DNA from 3 places in the Photorhabdus stackebrandtii genome. Region 2 is predicted to be linked to each of the others. Evidence: predicted binding sites of a transcription regulator. Region 2 holds the regulator's gene; each other region holds the start of a gene.

Region 1 (5,030 bases), on a different contig from region 2:
CAACCTACCAGTGTGGGCACTATGCTCAAAGAAGAATTTCTAGAGCCCTTGGATATCACCCAGGGCGAACTGGCAAAAGCTATGGGCGTAGGCCGGAAGACCGTCAATGAGCTGTGCGGTGGTCGGCGTGGAGTGACTGCGGAAACTGCCTTTTTGCTGGCAAAGGTTTTGGGAACCACACCGGAGTTTTGGCTTAACCTCCAGTTCATCAATGACATGTGGCTGGCTCAGCATAATGAGGTTTTGGCTGACAAACTGGAACGCGCGCGGCCCTTGGTGGCCGCCTAGTTGCGAATATATTACGTTGTATTGTCGTTTTGACGGTGAAACTATGACGATGCTTGTCTAAGAATAAATAATGATAAATGACGGTTAATGAAAAATTTCTGACGCAGCGGTAACGTTACCAACCGGTGACCTTGCCGCAGGATTTCTCCGATGAGGAAAGAGCCAGGGACTGGATCTTATCGAAGGCTGACAAGAAGTAACAAAATTGAATGGTGTAGAAGATTTGAATTATAAATTACAGCAGAACACAACGACAATACTGCACCAACTGAATAGTTGGCGCAGTATCTTTCTAAGCCCCTACACTGCCGGGAATACTGGCAACAGCAGATAGAGCTTAATCACAATCGCGTTAACGATATCGATAAAGAACGCGCCTACCATCGGCACCACCAGAAACGCCACATGAGAGGGACCGAAACGGTCGGTAATCGCCTGCATGTTTGCAATGGCTGTCGGTGTCGCCCCCAAGCCAAAACCACAATGGCCCGCAGCAAGAACCGCTGCATCGTAGTTTTTACCCATCACACGATAGGTAACAAAAATTGCGTACAACGCCATGACAACAGCCTGTATCGCAAGAATTGTCAGCATTGGTAATGCCAGAGATGCCATCTGCCACAATTTCAGGCTCATCAACGCCATTGCCAGAAACAACGAAAGACTGACGTTACCCAACACAGAAACCGCCCGGTCAAATACCCGGTAAAAACCTAACGCCGACAGGCTGTTACTGAGGATAACCCCAATAAATAACACACAGACGAATGTCGGTAATTCAAACCATGTACCTTGCATAAGCTCAGACACAAAATTACCTGCCATCAGGCAGATAGAGATCAATGCGATAGTTTCCAGCATGACCAATGGTGTAATCATCCGACCGGTATAAGGTTTTTCAAACGCCGTTGGCACTTCGGTATCATCTGCCTTCAACCCTGGGGTTTTTGTATTCTTCACCAGAAAACGAGCAACCGGTCCACCAATCAGACCACCTAGCACCAAACCGAAAGTCGCACAGGCCATTGCCACTTCTGTTGCATTTTCAAATCCATAACGCTCAATAAACAGTTTACCCCAGGCAGCACCGGTACCATGACCACCCGACAGCGTAATAGAACCCGCCAGCAAGCCCATTAATGGATCCAGCCCCAGCAGTTCAGCCAGCACAATACCCACGGTGTTCTGAACCAACAACAGGCCAACAACGACAAAGACAAAAGTGAAAAGTACCTTACCACCCGCTCGCAAACTGGAAAGATTCGCATTCAGGCCAATAGTGGCAAAGAAAGTTAACATCAAAGGGTCTTTAAGGGACAAATCAAAGCTGATTTCCCAACCCGTCGTTTGCTTAAGCATTAAAAGTATAAAAGCAACTAACAGGCCACCCGCAACAGGTTCAGGAATGGTGTATTTTTCAAGAAATGGAACTGATTGTACGAGTTTTCGCCCAATTAATAGTACTAATGCGGACGCAACAAGCGTGCCATAAACATCAAGATGATACATCTATGTACCCCAGCTATATTGTTAAAATTATGTAAATTCTTACGACGTTAGACTCATCCTTTAGAAAACGCCAAAAGCAGGCAACGCTGGATTAGAAAAAAAATCAGCAACAAACACAAGTTAAAACATATAAAAATGTGACCAGATTAAATCACACTTGGTTACAGAATTTTTTCGCAAACGATTGCTTTTGTGTAGTGGATCATTAAAATGCGTTTTTTGTCGGCCCGGAATTTCACATCATGCCCACCACTGCCATAAACTCTGTTTGCTGCCTGTCAGCATTTATTGGCAATGTTTGTCGCGGATCACGCCGGCAATTTTAATCTGCCAAGCGCTGGAGCTGCCTGCTCACGATACACAGCAGATAATCAACTTAATAATCACGCACATAAAATCACAGTTGTGCGTGATTATGGTTTAGCCTAGCGGCTGGAAGGCCAAATAAAATCGTTACCGATCCAACCATCAAGACCGTATTCACTCATACACTGTTCAGCAAATCCCTTACATTGATCCACTAAACCCGACGATTGGGCAGCCAATAACACGTCTATTCTGACAGTTTCATGGTTGCCAGAGTAATTGCGCTCATATAATTCATGCCTGCCAGCGAATTCGGTACCAATTGAGTCCCAAATCAGTTTCATCAGTTTAACCCGTTCAACTGCGCTGTAACCATTGGAGCCTCGCACGTATTTATCAAGATAGGGAGACAGCTCTGGGTTAGAAAAATCGCTGGCATGAGAGTTAACATAAATCAAGGCACTCCCTAAATCCTGTTCAATAATTTCTTTTACCCGCGGATAACCCAGCGTCATAAACCAACGATAAGCCATTCCATATTCATATCGAGGTAATAAGGCATCCTTACCCCAGGACTCCGGAGATTTAATCATCGCATCACTGAACGCCCAAAACATATTACGCCATGCCAATACTTCACCAACCCGTGTTTGTACGCCACGAAAATCCTTCGTACCCGTGGCTTCAACACCCTTAATAATTAATCCACAAAGAAAATCAAGTTTAACAGCCAACCGGGTCACACCATGCAGCATAGCCCGATGAAAATAACCAGATTCAGCAAAAAATAACGAGACTTTATCTACATCGCCATAGATAAATACGTTCTCCCAAGGAACCTTCACTTTATCCATAATAATAATCGTATCGTTCTCATCAAATCGGGAAGAGAGCGGATAATCAAAAGGACTGCCTATTTTATCAGCCGCCAGTGCGTAAGAGGGACGACAGATTAATTTCAGTCCTGGCGCATTCATCGGTAAGGTACAGACCAACGCAAATTCCCGCTTCTTTATCGGTAAACCATAATGACCAATAAAGTTGTAGTGGCTAATCGCCGACCCCGTGGCAACAACTTTTGCGCCGCTGACAATTAATCCATCATCGCACTCTTTTTCAACATGAATACAAACATCACCAATTTCATCAGGAGGTAAATGGCGATCTACCGGTGGGTTAATAATTGAGTGATTCCAGTAAAACACGTTTTCCTGTGAGCGGGCGTACCAGTTTTTTGCATTATCAGCAAACTCACCATAAAATTCTGGGTTTACGCCTAGTGAGGTAAGAAACGCCGCCTTATAGTCAGGACTTCTACCCAACCAACCATAATTCATACGAGCCCACGCGGCGATAGCATCACGATCCGCAATTAAATCCTGCTGTGAACGCGGCACACGGAAAAAGGGATGGGTTACACCACAACTCCCCGTATCTGTAGCCGTAGTCAGTACGTCACGATAAACGGGATCATGCAAAGCGTCGTAGAGTTTCGCAACAGCGCGGGCTGGATTTTGAAAAGCAGGATGGCGGGCAACATCGTGGATACGTTCACCATAAGCCCAGACTTCCCGACCATCGTTTAGCCCATCCAGAAATTCCTTTCCAGTCAGTGGGCTGGTCATGCGGATACTGCTTTCATGCGACGATTTTTGTTTCATGCTTTCTGACATAATAGATTCCTTACGTTATTTATTTGCTGGAAGATGGATGAAAGTAAACGATGAAGTCTTATTTCAATCATCAGTAAAACTGAGAAAGGAATAGAAGTGATTACGAAAAAAATCATTATTCCACTTATAACCATCCATTAATACATTAATTCATTCGGATGTTATTAGCTATATTACCATGAGATAAAATATAGACTTAATAATTGCATTAATTACACAAGATAATTATTAACAAATTCACGAAAGAATCGTAACACCTTAATATGAAATAACTTATCATGAAAGACACAAATAAAATCAAGAAAAAATCAATATCTAAAAGTTATTTTAAAACAATAAAACAACACTAATAACTCCTTATTTTTTTATTATCTCATCACATGAAACTATTAGAATTTATAACTAATATAGTTATTTATTGGTATTTTGGTTTTATCGTTCAATTATGCAAGCATCACAAATAATAATTTCTCCTCGCTCATAACTTTTATTCACCATCTCTTGAGTGAACACAAAAATTACGGCATAAAAGGAAGTTATAAGCTGATTAAATTGGAGTCTGATGATGAGATGGTTAGGAAAATTGCTGGTTACTCTGTCATTACTGCTAATACTGACAGTAGTCACTCTTTATGTCGTTATTCAGACAAGCTGGGGCGCTCGCCAATTGAGTCAATGGCTCAGTAATAACAGTGATTATCAGGTTCAGATTGGCAATATCGAACATTACTGGTCACAACCCAGAACCCTGACGTTCACCAATATCGCCCTTAGTAATAAACAACACTCTTTTACCTTAGAGGCTCAAGTTGCGGCATTCGATTTCAACTGGCAGCAACTCACTTCTCCGCATCATTTTCACCGTCTGTTATTGCAACAGGGCCAATTAACAATAAAAGGCGAGCGGCAATCCTTACCTTTTAGCGCCAATATCCTGCAACTCAATCAAATGTCTATTCAGTCAGAAAATGCAGACTGGCAGGTCCAAGGGGAAAATATTACCGGTGGCATCACTCCCTGGAACCCTCAATCAGGTGAATTGGCAGGGAATGGAAAATTTCAGTTCAGTGCCGATCAGCTGAACTTAAATAATATTTCTCTTGAAAAGGTGGTTATGCAAGGGAATAACCAACAGAATACACTGATTATCCGCTCATTTGGTGCAACATTGGCACGCGGTTCGGTATCCGGTAATGGGCAACGTCTACCCGATGGGAGCTGGCAGTGGGATAATTTACTTATCAGTGATATTCG
Region 2 (5,030 bases):
CTAATTAGCCTTAAAAAAGTATATATAACTTCTGTGTAATCACAGTAAACTCTTAGTAACTAACTAATTCAGGTAACTATAACCAAGAACAACTAAACTTAAATTCAATTCAGAACAAAACAATTAACATACAATATTTTTAACACAAAAACTATCAGAACTATGAATACAAACAAATAGAAACCAATAAATATCATTCAATACTTTATTCCAAGTACTATAAGGATAGCTGTCATCTAAATGCTAAGCTATCTATTTTTACATTAATGTTGTTTTTATTTTACATTTGTCACACAATCAAACTTAAAATTCCATTTAAAACATAAAGTTATAAAAACATTTAAAATAAAAACTGTTAGTCATCCCATTGAGCAATAAATAAAAAAATAACAAACAAAACACCTTAAATTATAGTAGAACATTTATAACTTTGCCAAAAATATAACCCTATATAAGTAAATCATTGAATTGTTAACTCTAATAACCTCAAAATTTTCTAATTAAAATAGGGATGGCTGCTCAGGCAATTCTTCATCTGTCTGATTTTGTGCTCTCACTGCACGTAAATATCTTTGCCGGCACAATCTCAATACTTCACGCTTTTGTCCATCTGACATTTTCATCCAATTAAATCTTTCTTCCCGACTGCGATAACATCCCAAACAAAAGCCCCGCTCATTAGCCTGACAAATTCCTCGACAAGGACTGGGAATAGCAAAGAACTCTAGTTGCTCGACCATCACATCCCGTTTCCTATACAATTCACATGCTATATTTAATTATAAACCCAGATGAGAATAAATTATAATTATGGATAAATTGAACTGTAACCGTAAGACACGTTATAGTTAGTAGTTTTTGTGCGGCCTGCCGCACAAAAATACTGAGAAAACCATTAAATTAGAGGTAATTATGCGCTTACTCCATACCATGATCCGCGTAGGTGATCTACAACGCTCCATCGACTTTTACACTAAAGTATTAGGAATGCGCCTGCTGCGCGTCAGTGAGAATACAGAATATAAGTACTCACTCGCCTTCGTTGGCTACACAGATGAAAGCGAAGGGGCGGTGATCGAGTTAACTTATAACTGGGGAGTTGACCATTATGCAATGGGAGAGGCCTTTGGTCACATAGCATTGGGTGTTGATGATGTCGCAGCCACTTGCGAATGTATCCGCAAAGCGGGGGGTGACATTACCCGTGAAGCCGGCCCGGTAAAAGGTGGAACAACCATTATTGCTTTCGTTGAAGATCCAGACGGTTACAAAATTGAACTTATTGAAAATAAAAATGCCAGCAACGCCCTGGGTAACTCAATCTGATGTTTGATAAAAAAGAGCCAAACGTCCTTAGTGGACGTTTTCGAGGTTATTACCCTGTCGTTATTGATGTTGAAACTGGCGGCTTTAATGCCAAAACAGACGCGTTACTTGAAATTGCCGCCATCACACTGGAGATGGATGATCAAGGTTGGCTGGTGCCCAGTGAATCACTTCATTTCCATATTGAGCCATTTGAGGGAGCAAATCTTGAACCAGCAGCCCTAGAGTTTACCGGCATCGATCCATCAAATCCGCTACGTGGCGCAGTAAGCGAATATGAAGCTTTACACGCTATTTTTAAAATGGTCCGTAAAGGGATAAAAAACAATCATTGCAGCCGGGCCATTATTGTTGCGCACAATGCTAACTTTGATCATAGCTTTGTTATGGCTGGCGCAGAACGCGCCAGACTGAAGCGGAATCCGTTTCATCCATTTGCGACTTTTGATACAGCTGCTTTAGGCGGTCTGGTATTAGGACAAACGATTTTAGCAAAAGCCTGTGCTACAGCCGGGATCCCATTCGACAATACTCAGGCTCACAGCGCCTTATATGATACTGAGCGCACCGCTGAATTATTCTGTGAAATGGTTAATCGCTGGAAACAACTTGGTGGTTGGCCATTAGCAACAGCAGAAGAAGAAAAAACCGGATAGACTTATAGCTAACTATAAGATTAATATAATCAAATTGAAATTTAAGCAATAACAAAAACCCCCATATATCTACATATGGGGAGATAGCACAATAGCCTGTCGCTAATTTAAAAATTATTCTGTTGCGTTTTCGTCTTGAGAGCGATATTTATCAGCGGTCTCTTTAATTAATGTTTGTAGCTCACCTCGTTGATACATTTCAATAATAATATCGCATCCACCTATCAACTCCCCCTCAACCCAAAGCTGAGGAAAAGTTGGCCAATTAGCATATTTTGGCAATTCTGCACGAATATCGGGATTTTGCAAAATATCTACATAAGCAAAACGTTCACCACATGCAGATAAAGCCTGAACAGCCTGTGCAGAAAATCCACAATTTGGTAATTTAGGAGAGCCTTTCATATACAGCAGAATCGGGTTCTCTTTAATTTGGCGCTCAATCTTATCAATAGTCGTCATTTTTATTTCCTTTAAACCAACATCGTCACAATATTGGCGGAGAATACCATTTTCTTTCACTAATATGCATCCTGATATTTTCTTATCCTTGAACAGATGGTCTCTTTTTGACTGTTATATTCAAAGGGCAGATAAGCCATTGAAGCTGCCTGCCCTCTTTCCTTTCAATATAAAACCCAATTTTTACATCACCTAATCAATTCAAAACATCAGGCAAAGATCACGCAAACAGCGGCAAAAATGGCAATCATCACCAACGTGCTCACCGCAGTAAATAAGCCAAGCTTCAAATCGGTATTCATCGATCCCCCTCAGAATAGAAGTCTATAACCACAAATACCATTCAGTTAACATGGTTAATTATCCTTAACATTAAGGAAAAAACATAAAATAGCGATTACCCTGTATTTTATAACATTGATTATTGCTTTCACTTTTGAGCCAGATCAGACAAAATTCAGGATTTATCGCTAATTTATTGCCAGCAGACACCCTAATGTATAAAGATACTGGCAAACAATTAACAAAGAGTTTTAAATTTAGACCAAAAGGTCAGGAGTCTTTCATCTCATGGCAACGATCAAAGATGTGGCTAAACACGCTGGCGTTTCAACCACTACCGTATCCCATGTTATTAATAAAACCCGTTTCGTCGCCGAAGATACCAAGGCCGCCGTTTGGGCTGCTATCAAAGAATTGAGTTATTCACCCAGTGCCGTTGCTCGCAGTCTGAAAGTTAACCATACAAAATCGATCGGATTACTGGCAACATCCAGCGAAGCCCCCTATTTTGCTGAAGTCATTGAAGCCGTTGAAAACAGTTGTTATAGCAAAGGCTATACGCTGATTTTGTGTAACTCACACAATAACATTGATAAACAGAAAGCCTATCTGGCCATGCTGGCACAAAAACGGGTGGATGGATTGCTGGTGATGTGTTCAGAATACCCGGAACAGTTGTTGGGAATGTTGGAAGATTATCGCCATATTCCCATGGTCGTCATGGATTGGGGACAAGCCAGAGGTGATTTCACTGATACTATTATTGATAACGCATTCCACGGCGGTTATCTGGCTGGTCGCTATCTTATTGAGCGTGGTCATCGTGATATTGGTGCGATCCCTGGTCCCTTAGCACGAAACACCGGTGGTGGCCGTCATCAGGGGTTCTTAAAAGCATTAAAAGAAGCCAGTATTCCAATCAGAGAAGAGTGGATTGTTCAAGGGGATTTTGAACCAGAATCGGGCTACAAAGCCATGCATCAAATTCTGAATCAAAAACAGCGTCCGACCGCAGTTTTCTGTGGTGGCGATGTGATGGCAATGGGGGCTATTTGTGCTGCTGATGAATTAGGATTACGCGTCCCACAGGATATTTCTGTGATCGGTTACGACAATATACGCAACGCCCGCTATTTCTCTCCAGCATTGACAACTATCCATCAGCCAAAAGAACGTCTGGGGCAAATGGCATTTTCTATGTTACTGGACAGAATAGTCAGTAAACGTGAAGATGCACAAACTATTGAAGTACATCCACGTTTGGTTGAACGGCGTTCTGTCACAGATGGCCCATTTATCGACTATCGCCGTTAATCCTCCCTATTCATCCTGAAGCCATTCAGCATTAAGAGTTTCACTATCGCCGAGATAACCAAGAAGCCAACTTAATGCCGGAGAATGGCTATTTTGCACCCATGTCAAACAACATGGGCTATCTGGCAAAGGCTGCTCTAATTCCAATGCTTCCAGTTTCTTCTGCCGGATCAGTGGCATTGCCCTATGCTTCGGGACCATTCCCACACATAAACCCTCATTCAGACAAGCCAGACCAGACTCCCAATCAGGTACCACCAGCCTGCGCTGATTATCCAGAGTCCAGGTATCACGCTTCGGTAAATTGCGGGATGTATCCTCAAGACACAAGCTAGGATAAGGTCGCATTTGATCATCAGACAGTAGACCCGTCAGCTGAGTTAAAGCATGACCCGTACTGACGACACACAGCCAGGGCATAAACCCCATATCCCTGAAACTGTACCTTTCCCCTACCGGCGCTACCCGGGTGGCCCCAATTGCAACATCAACCCGGCCATCCACCAGCGCGTCCCATACACCATTGAATACTTCCTGATGAATAAACAGCTCTATATCAGGAAAATGGTGATAAAAATCAAGAATAAGCTGACGACTGCGTTCTGGTTTAACAACCCGGTCAATCGCAATACTGAACTGCCCTCTCCAGCCATTTGCAACCTGTTGGCACTGATGACGCGTGTCAATCATTTTTTTGATAACAGCGCGAGCCTCTTTGATAAAAATACTGCCTGATTCAGTTAATTCCACATCCCGATGACGACGTTCAAACAACGGGACGGCAAGCCACTCTTCCAGCTGCCTTACGGTATAACTGATCGCAGAAGGGACGCGGTGAAGTTCCGTTGCAGCAGCACTAAAACTTCCCGTTCTGGCAACAGCATCCACAACTTCAAGTGAATATTCTGACCACATAATTTTACCTTTCAATTTTTTTCATAGCATTATCCAAATATTACCGTTTCACAAGTAAAAATCACGGCATATAGA
Region 3 (5,030 bases), on a different contig from region 2:
TTTTCACCCCATTCAACTGGATCGCCAGAATCATGGCGTAAACCTTGGTATCTGTTGGCAAACTGGGCATCAAAGTCCCGCAGAAAAGCATCCATTGTGATGCAGTCAGTCAGAGCGATACCTAATTGGTTGGGATATTCATTTAACCAACTTTGTAATGCTTCCCGCTGACTGCTTGCCAGTTCCGGGCTGATTTGCTGGTGAGCCTGAAACCACTCATGCGCCTGTGTACCAACAGGGGAGATCCCAAGCTGTTGTGCAAGTTGATAGTTGCTGGTGCCAATCAGGTAAGGAAAATTCTGTTGCAGTTCGCTGACAATGGCATGTTGAACACCGTGTGAGAAACGGCGGCGTGTGCCGAAATCCATCAGTTTGAAACCGGAGAGATCAATTCCTTCATCTTCTGCATCTTGATAGAACAGTTTAATTAATTTGCGAAGCTGCTTGACGGCATTTTCAGCTGCGTTATCCGGCGAGTGGTGATGGTGAACCAACTCACTGAGCAGCGCCAATAATGGCACTTCCCACATAATCACTTCATGCCATAATCCTGAAATACGGATAGCTAACTGACCACTACCGGTTACAGAAATATTGACTTGCTGTGGATTAAAACGAAAGGTTTTGAACCAATCCAGATAATCAGCCTTGAAAAAAGGCAGGCTGGAAAGATAATTAAACTCAGCATCAGTTAATGCCAGATCAGCCATCATATTAACCTGATGGCGTAATTTTTTGGCATATTCACCCAGCAGTTCATCACCGCGGCAGCGAAACTCTGCAACGACAGGCATGTGGCTGTAGTGGTGGTACACTGCTTGTTGCATATGAAGTTTATAAGCGTCAGTATCAAGCAGTGATTTAATAATCGGGGTAGCGTCTAGGGTCATAGCGCGTTATGCATCCTCACGGAGCCTATTCGTGTCAGCTAAATCGATAAAGTTGGAAGAGTATACCGGGATTATTTTGTTATTGAAGTCACATAACATCATATCGTTCACCAGATGATCGAAACTAAAAAGGTCTTTGGTTGAATGTTATCATGTTATTTGATCATTAAGTGATAACAAGCACCAAAGAGCAAACATATTCTTTACATAACATCATACTCGTTCTTAATGCATGTTTAATGCCAGAAGGTGCGTTATTTCACTCTTGAACTTTAACCTCTTTCTGTGGCAGCGTAAGATTTGGTATTGAATTAATTCCATAAGTATGAAACGACAAAAAGGTTTCTTATGACACAACAGCGACAAGCTAAATACCGCCGGGATTATCGCGCTCCGGGCTATACGATTTCTGATATTGAACTTGATTTTAATCTTGATGCTGATAGCACAGAAGTCACCGCAATTAGCCAGATAAAACGTCTGAGTCATGAAATAACGCCATTGGTGCTGAATGGTGAAGACTTGACGCTGAAAAGCCTTCATGTAGATGGTCAACCGTGGGAGCATTACCGTGAACAGGGTGATACTCTGGTCATTGAGCAGTTGCCGGCTCAGTTCACTTTGAAAATTGTTAATGATATCCACCCAGCGAAAAATACCGCTCTTGAAGGCTTGTATGTTTCTGGCGATGCACTTTGTACCCAGTGTGAAGCAGAAGGTTTCCGCCACATTACCTACTATCTTGATCGTCCTGATGTACTGGCTCGTTTTACCACCCGCATGACAGCCGATAAAGCCAAATATCCGTATCTGCTGTCAAATGGTAACCGGGTTGAACAAGGTGAAACCGATGATGGGCGTCATTGGGTGAAATGGCAGGATCCATTCCCAAAACCAAGTTATTTGTTCGCTCTGGTTGCGGGTGATTTTGATGTTTTGCGCGACTCTTTTACCACCCGTAGTGGCCGTAAAGTTGCACTGGAGCTGTTTGTCGACCGTGGCAATCTCGACCGGGCTGATTGGGCAATGGCTTCCCTGAAAAATGCGATGAAGTGGGATGAAACCCGTTTTGGCCTTGAGTATGACCTTGATATCTATATGATTGTCGCGGTGGATTTCTTCAATATGGGCGCAATGGAGAATAAAGGTCTGAACGTCTTTAACTCCAAATATGTGCTGGCAAAATCTGAAACGGCGACGGATAAAGATTACCTTGGTATAGAAGCCGTGATCGGCCATGAATATTTCCATAATTGGACCGGTAACCGTATCACTTGCCGCGATTGGTTTCAGCTTAGTCTGAAAGAGGGATTGACGGTATTCCGCGATCAGGAGTTTAGCTCTGATCTTGGTTCTCGTTCTGTTAATCGTATCAATAACGTGCGTGTTATGCGTGCGGCACAGTTTGCTGAAGATGCCAGCCCAATGGCGCATTCAATTCGTCCTGATAAAGTGATTGAGATGAATAACTTCTATACAGTAACTGTGTATGAGAAGGGCGCGGAAGTTATCCGCATGATTCACACCCTGCTGGGCGAAGAGCAATTCCAGGCAGGGATGCAGCTTTATGTTCATCGTCATGATGGCAGTGCTGCAACATGTGATGATTTTGTTCAGGCAATGGAAGATGCATCAAATGTCGATCTGTCTCTTTTCCGTCGTTGGTATAGCCAGTCTGGTACACCGGTGCTGGCCGTTCGTGATGAATATAATGCGGAAAAGCGGCAGTATAAGTTGCATGTCAGCCAGATGACACCTTCTACCGCCGATCAAAAAGAGAAACAACCTCTGCATATTCCACTGGATATTGAGCTCTATGACAGCAAAGGCCATGTGATCCCATTGCGTTATGATGGTCAGCCGGTTCACCATGTGCTGAATGTAACCAATGCAGAGCAGACGTTTATATTTGATGATGTGCCGTCATTGCCGGTACCTTCTTTACTACGGGAATTCTCGGCGCCTGTGAAACTGGATTACCCATTCAGCGATCAGCAATTGGCATTTTTGATCAAGCATGCCCGTAATGCGTTTTCCCGCTGGGATGCGGCTCAGTCGCTGATGGCAAACCATATCAAACTGAATGTTATCCGTTACCAGCAGAAGCAGCCAATCGAACTGCCAATGCATGTGGTCGATGCTTTCCGTGCGGTGTTGTTGGATAGTGACATTGATCCGGCTCTGGCTGCTCATATTCTGGCTTTGCCGTCAGAAGGTGAGATGGCAGAATTATTTACAATTATCGATCCAAAGGCGATTCATGAAGTTTTGCATACAATCACCCGTACTTTGGCACAGGAAATGGCGGATGAGTTTGCTGTGGTTTATCACTCTATCAATATAGGTGCATACCGCGTCGATCATCAGGATATCGCCAAACGTTCTCTGCGTAATATCTGTTTGTATTATCTGGCCTTTGGCTCTCAAGAGCAGGCCGATAAACTGATATCGAATCAATATCATCAGTCTGACAATATGACTGATGCATTGGCGGCGTTATCTGGCGCGGTGATAGCGGAGCTGCCTTGCTGTGATCAACTGATGACAGAATTTGATGAGCGGTGGCATCAGGATGGCTTGGTTATGGATAAATGGTTTAGCTTACAGGCAAGTAGCCCGGCGGCAGATGTTCTCGCTAATGTGCGTAATCTATTGAGTCATCGTTCATTTAGCATGAGTAACCCAAACAGAGTGCGTGCTCTGGTTGGGGCATTTGTTAACAACCCGGTTGCATTCCATGCTGAAGATGGCAGTGGTTATCAGTTCCTGTTGGAAATTTTGACCGATCTTAACCGCCGTAACCCACAGGTTGCTTCCCGTTTGATTGAACCGTTGATTCGCCTGAAGCGTTATGACGAAAAACGCCAAAGCATGATGTGTAACGCGCTGGAGCAATTGAAAGGATTGGAAAACCTGTCTGGTGATCTGTTTGAGAAAATCACTAAGGCGTTAGAAAGCTGATAGCTGTTTATCGGGCTAATGGTTATTTAGCCCGATATTTTTTTGACCTATTTTCTTAGATAATAAATTTATTCTTGCAATCGTTTACTTTCGGATCAGATCTTATTAAGATGCCCGGCGCTTAATTTACGGCAGTCACTCCCTGTTATCTTGATCTCAGGAGATCGCATGTATTACTCTCTCATCAGGAAGGCGTTGTTCCAGCTTGATCCGGAACGGGCGCACGAGTTAACCTTCCGCCAGCTCAAGCGTATTACCGGTAGTCCTTTCGAATTTCTTATCCGTCAGTCAGTTGCTACAAAACCCGTTACTTGTATGGGATTATCATTTAGAAATCCTCTTGGCTTGGCCGCTGGTCTTGATAAAGATGGCGATTGCATTGATGCATTTAGTGCAATGGGATTTGGGTTTATTGAAATTGGCACTGTAACCCCACGAGCTCAGGCAGGAAATGATAAACCCAGATTATTCCGTATTGTTGAAGCTGAAGGGCTAATTAACCGTATGGGCTTCAATAATCTTGGTGTTGATAACCTGGTGGAAAATGTCAAAAAGGCAAAATATGGCGGAGTTATTGGGATCAATATTGGTAAAAATAAAGATACGCCTGTAGAGCATGGGAAAGATGATTATTTAATCTGCATGGATAAGGTTTATCCTCATGCCAGCTATATTGCGATTAATATCTCTTCACCAAACACGCCAGGCTTAAGAACACTGCAATATGGCGAAGCGCTGGATGATTTATTATCTGCGATTAAAGATAAACAGGGTGAACTTCAGCAAAAATATCAAAAATATGTTCCTGTTGCGGTAAAAATCGCACCAGATCTTTCTGAGGAAGAGTTGATCCAAATTGCAGATAGTTTAATTCGTCATAATATCGATGGTGTTATTGCAACGAATACAACATTAGACAGGAAATTAGTTGAGGGCCTTAACTATTGCCAACAAGCGGGTGGATTAAGTGGCCGACCGGTTCAGTTACGTAGTACAGACGTTATTCGCCGGCTCTCTCAAGAATTAAGAGGTGAAATTCCTATTATCGGTGTTGGAGGAATAGATTCACTGACTGCGGCCAGAGAAAAAATAGCCGCAGGGGCCGCTTTAATACAGATTTTCTCCGGATTTATCTATCATGGTCCAAAATTAGTCAAAGATATCGTCAATCATATCTAA

The links. The regulator PurR, encoded in region 2, represses purine synthesis genes. The targets are predictions, from matches to a motif close to CANGCAAACGTTTGCNTG.
Region 1: a site for PurR is predicted at 1,971-1,988, ahead of gltS (sodium/glutamate symporter). Genes of this name have one in related genera too.
Region 3: a site for PurR is predicted at 3,925-3,942, ahead of pyrD (quinone-dependent dihydroorotate dehydrogenase). Genes of this name have one in related genera too.

Annotation. Positions count from the first base shown of each region.
Region 1 covers NZ_PUJV01000047.1:2,833-7,862, forward strand. Annotated here, with positions in the region: gene C5470_RS20500 (HigA family addiction module antitoxin) at 1-288, shown strand, start outside; gene gltS (sodium/glutamate symporter) at 589-1,797, opposite strand; partial or broken gene C5470_RS23070 (solute carrier family 23 protein) at 2,044-2,176, shown strand; gene C5470_RS20510 (4-hydroxyphenylacetate 3-hydroxylase family protein) at 2,223-3,764, opposite strand; gene C5470_RS20515 (AsmA family protein) at 4,339-5,030, shown strand, end outside.
Region 2 covers NZ_PUJV01000003.1:47,704-52,733, reverse strand. Annotated here, with positions in the region: gene C5470_RS03340 (DUF1289 domain-containing protein) at 501-740, opposite strand; gene gloA (lactoylglutathione lyase) at 913-1,326, shown strand; gene rnt (ribonuclease T) at 1,326-1,982, shown strand; gene C5470_RS03325 (Grx4 family monothiol glutaredoxin) at 2,097-2,444, opposite strand; gene purR (HTH-type transcriptional repressor PurR) at 3,015-4,040, shown strand; gene punR (DNA-binding transcriptional activator PunR) at 4,047-4,955, opposite strand.
Region 3 covers NZ_PUJV01000011.1:14,014-19,043, forward strand. Annotated here, with positions in the region: gene pncB (nicotinate phosphoribosyltransferase) at 1-890, opposite strand, end outside; gene pepN (aminopeptidase N) at 1,239-3,851, shown strand; gene pyrD (quinone-dependent dihydroorotate dehydrogenase) at 4,020-5,030, shown strand.